2 regions of the Clavibacter sp. CT19 genome follow, and region 2 is predicted to be linked to the other one. Evidence: predicted binding sites of a transcription regulator. Region 2 holds the regulator's gene; the other holds the start of a gene.
The links. Region 2 encodes LexA, which represses DNA repair genes until DNA is damaged. Its sites were predicted from a motif close to TCGAACANNTGTTCGA; they were not measured.
Positions count from the first base shown of each region.

Region 1: a site for LexA is predicted at 1,421-1,436, ahead of PED38_RS13140 (DNA polymerase III subunit alpha). Genes of this name have one in related genera too.

Region 1 is NZ_JAQHYR010000010.1:120,626-122,825, forward strand. It holds gene PED38_RS13135 (glucose-6-phosphate dehydrogenase) at 1-1,368, opposite strand; gene PED38_RS13140 (DNA polymerase III subunit alpha) at 1,481-2,200, shown strand, end outside.
Region 2 is NZ_JAQHYR010000007.1:196,942-199,141, forward strand. It holds gene hflX (GTPase HflX) at 1-822, shown strand, start outside; gene lexA (transcriptional repressor LexA) at 896-1,576, opposite strand; gene PED38_RS10425 (hypothetical protein) at 1,938-2,200, shown strand, end outside.

The DNA of each region.
Region 1 (2,200 bases), on a different contig from region 2:
TCAGCGCCAGGCGGTCGGGCCCGTGGAGCCCGCGCGGTACTCGGCCATGGGCACGCGGTCGCCCTTCCAGGCGCGCATGACGGGCGCGACGATGCGCCAGCACCGCTCGGCCACGTCGCCGCGGACGGACAGCCGCGGGTCCCCCGCGAGGATCCCGTCGAGCACCTCGCCGTAGGGCGTGAGCTCGGGCTGCGCGAACTCGGCCCGGAACGTGGACTGCGTGAGGGTGAAGGGCTCGCCCGTGCCGTCCATCGTGACCTCGAGCGAGATGCCGTCGGGCTTCAGGTCGATGATGAGGCGGTCGGGCCGGGCCGGGCCGTGGAGCCCGCGCGGCAGGTGCGCCACGGGCTTGAAGGTGACGATGATGCGCTTCGACGCCTCCTTGAGGGCCTTGCCCGAGCGGAGGCGGAAGGGGACGCCGGCCCAGCGCGCGTTGGCGACGCCGAAGGTGACCTCGGCGAGCGTCTCCGTCTCGTTGGCCGGATCCACCCCCTCCTCCTTGGCGTAGGCGGGGATGCGGGTGCCGTCGATGGTGGCGCCCGTGTAGCGGGCACGGCGGCTGTGCGCGACGGGGTCGTTGCCCCACACCTCGGTGGCGCGGAGCACGGAGGCGATGTTCGAGCGCAGGTCGTCCGGGTCGATGCTCGCCGGCGGCTCCATGGCGAAGACCGCGAGCACCTGCAGCAGGTGGCTCTGGATCATGTCGACCAGCGCGCCCGACTTGTCGTAGTAGGCCGCCCGGCCCTCGAGCGCGAGCGTCTCGTCGTAGAGGATCTCGACCTTCTCGATGTCCTTCGCGCTCCACACCGACTCGAAGAAGCGGTTGGCGAAGCGCAGCGACACGAGGTTGAGCACCGTGGAGAGGCCGAGGAAGTGGTCGGTGCGGTGGATGCGGTCCTCCGGCACGAGCTTCAGCAGCTGCCGGTTGAGCTGGGCTGCCGTGCGGCTGTTCGACCCGAAGGGCTTCTCGAGCGCCAGCGTGGTGCCCTCCGGCAGGTCGAGCTGCTCGAGCTTCTCGCACACGGCGATGGAGATGGCCGGCGGCAGCGCGAAGTAGAGGGCCGGCGCGCCCTCGCATGCGTCGAGGATGCGCTTCAGGTCGTCGAGGTCCGTGGGGTCGGCCTGGATGTACTTCGTGGACGAGACGATGCCCGCCGCGCGACGCCCCTTCGCGTCCACCGAGTCGAACGCGGCCTTCACGGTCTTCCGCCACTCGTCCGCCCCGCGCTCGCTCCGGCCGGTGCCGATGAGCTGGATCCGACGCCCCCTGTCGCTCGCCACGAGGCTGCCGAGACCCGGCAGGAGGAGGCGTTCCGTGAGGTCGCCGCTGGCGCCGAGGATGACGAGGGTGGAGGGTTCGCTGGTCATCCTCCGAGACTACGGGTCGCGGCCGCGCGGGAGCCGACCTACACTGGGCGAGTCGAACATCCGTTCGAACCTCGTGCCCGGGAGGGCGCGGCAGATCCGTCGGGAGGCGCGCGTGAGCTTCACCCACCTGCACGTCGCGTCCGCCTTCTCCGCCCACTTCGGCACCACGGCGCCCGAGGCGCTGGTCGACCAGGTCGCGTCCCGGGGCGCGTCGGCCGCGGCCATCACCGACCGCGACGGGCTCTACGGCGCCGTCCGCCACATCCGCCGCGCGATCGCCGCGGGCGTCTCCCCCGTCGTCGGCGCGGAGCTCGGTCTCACGGGCGAGCACCCGGGCCGGATCACGGTGCTCGCGCACGGCGGCACGCACGGCCAGGGATGGGCGGCGCTCAGCCGGCTCATCAGCGCGAGCCACGGGCGGGGCACGGCGCGCAGCACGGCCCGCAGCGCCCAGGCGGGCATCTCCCGCACCCGGCCGCCCGGGTTCCTCCTCGGCGAGGACGGGCCGGTCGGCACCGTCCTGCTCGGGCTCGACTCGGACGTGGGCCGCGCGGTCGCGGCGGGCGACCACGCGCTCGCCTCCCGGCACCTCACGGAGTGGGCGCGGCTCCTGCCGGGCGCGATCGCCGTCGAGGTGGTCTGCCACTACACCGAGCCCGGCGAGGCCGCGAGCCTCCGCCACGCCGCCCGGATGCTGGAGCTCGCGGACGCGCACCGCGTCCCGGCCGTGCTCACCAACGCGGTCCGCTATCTCGAGCCCGACGACGCGCTCACGGGCGACGTGCTCGACTCCGCCGGCACGCTCCGGCCGCTCGGCTCGTTCCGGCCGCAG
Region 2 (2,200 bases):
GCGGGCATGGGATCCCGCGGTCCGGGTGAGACGAAGATCGAGCTCGACCGCCGACGCATCAACACGCGCATGGCGAAGCTGCGCAAGCAGATCGCCGGGATGAAGCCCGCGCGCGACACGAAGCGCGCCAACCGCGACCGCAACGCCGTGCCGTCGGTGGCCATCGTGGGATACACGAACGCCGGCAAGTCGTCGCTGCTGAACCGGGTGACGAAGGCGGGCGTGCTCGTGGAGAACGCGTTGTTCGCCACCCTCGACGCCACGGTCCGCAAGACCGAGACCGACCAGGGGCAGCTGTACACGCTGGCCGACACGGTGGGCTTCGTCCGCAACCTGCCGCATCAGCTGGTGGAGGCCTTCCGCTCGACGCTGGAGGAGCTCGCGGACTCCGACGTGCTCGTGCACGTCGTGGATGCGTCGCACCCGGATCCGGCCGCGCAGCTCGCCACCGTGCACGAGGTCATCGCCGAGGTCGACGCGTCGGGCATCCCGGAGATCGTGGTGTTCAACAAGAGCGACCTCGCGTCGGACGGGGACCGCGTCGTCCTCCGCGGGCTCGCCCCGCAGGGCGTGTTCGTCTCCGCCCGCACGGGCGAGGGCGTCGAGGAGCTGCGTCGCCGCATCGCCGAGCTGCTGCCGCAGCCGACCATCGAGGTCGACCTGCTGGTGCCGTTCGAGCACGGCGAGGTCGTGGCGATGCTGCACGACGGCGCGAAGGTGCTCGAGACGTCCTACGTCGAGGACGGGACGCGCGTGCGCGCGCTCGTCACGGCGGAGCAGCAGGCGCAGGTCGCCCGGTACGCGGTGGTGCCCACCGCCTGATCCGCGACTCCCCGCACGCACGAGAGCGGCCGATCCCCTCGGGGACCGGCCGCTCTCGTGCGTCGTGCGGGCGTCAGACGGAGCGCATGACCGCCACGACCTTGCCGACGACCTCGGCGAAGTCGCCGAGGATCGGCTCGAAGGCGCTGTTGCGGGGCAGCAGCCACGTGTGGCCGTCGCGCTGGCGGAACACCTTGACGGTGGCCTCGTCGTCGAGCATCGCCGCGACGATGTCCCCGTTCTCGGCCGTCTTCTGCTGGCGCACGACGACCCAGTCGCCGTCGCAGATGGCCGCGTCGATCATCGAGTCGCCGACGACGCGCAGCATGAAGAGGTCGCCCTTGCCCACGAGCTGACGGGGGAGGGGGAAGACCTCCTCGACCATCTGCTCGGCGGTGATGGGGATGCCGGCCGCGATGCGCCCGACCATGGGCACCATGGCCGCGTCGCCCACGGGCGTCGACGGCTCGCCGCTCTCGGCGGCGCCGCTGCCGGGGAGGTCGATGAGCACCTCGAGGGCGCGGGGCCGGTTCGGGTCGCGCCGGAGGTAGCCGGAGAGCTCCAGCTGGTTGAGCTGGTGGGTGACGCTGGAGAGCGAGGCGAGGCCCACGGCGTCGCCGATCTCGCGCATGCTCGGCGGGTAGCCCTGGCCGGCGATGGTGCGCTGGATGAACTCCAGGATCGAGATCTGCTTGTCGCTGAGGCTCTTGCGGCGCCTCGTCGCGCCGCCGCCCGCCGCTCGCTCGTCCGTCATGCCACGGCCCGCCTCTCGTCGCCGACGCCCTCCGCGGCGCGTCGACCCGGCGGGGCGACGCCCTCGCGAGGGCGATGTCGGTGGTGCCCGGTGGAATGGAGACCAGGCACTCGAAACTGTATCCACCCGGGGCACCTCGTACAAACACCTGTTCGAGCGTGTCGCGGCCGACGATGCACGATCGGGGCGATGGGGGCTTGCGGAGCGCCGTCTTCGAATGTATGTTCGGAACACAGCTTCGCATCCGGCTCTCCCGGCCGAGAGCCGGGTGCGAGCTGCCGGACCCGCATCGCATGCCGTACCGCACTGCACCGCCGGGCGCGTCGCATCGACGCCCCACCGTCTCGCACGAGAGGTCACCATGAACACCGCAGCCCCCGCCGCCACTGTCAGCGCACCCGCACCCGCACCCGCACCCGCATCCATCGCCGTCGCGGAGGCCGCCGTCGCGCCGCGCACGCGCCTGCGCATCACCCGTCGAGGCCGCGTCGTCCTCACGGCGCTCGTCGCCATGCCCCTGGCGCTGGGCGTCGGGCTCGTGGCCCTCAACGGCGGCGCCGCCGTCGCGTCGAAGGACGCCGCGGCCGCGCCCCTCGAGTACGTCACCGTCTCGAGCGGCCAGTC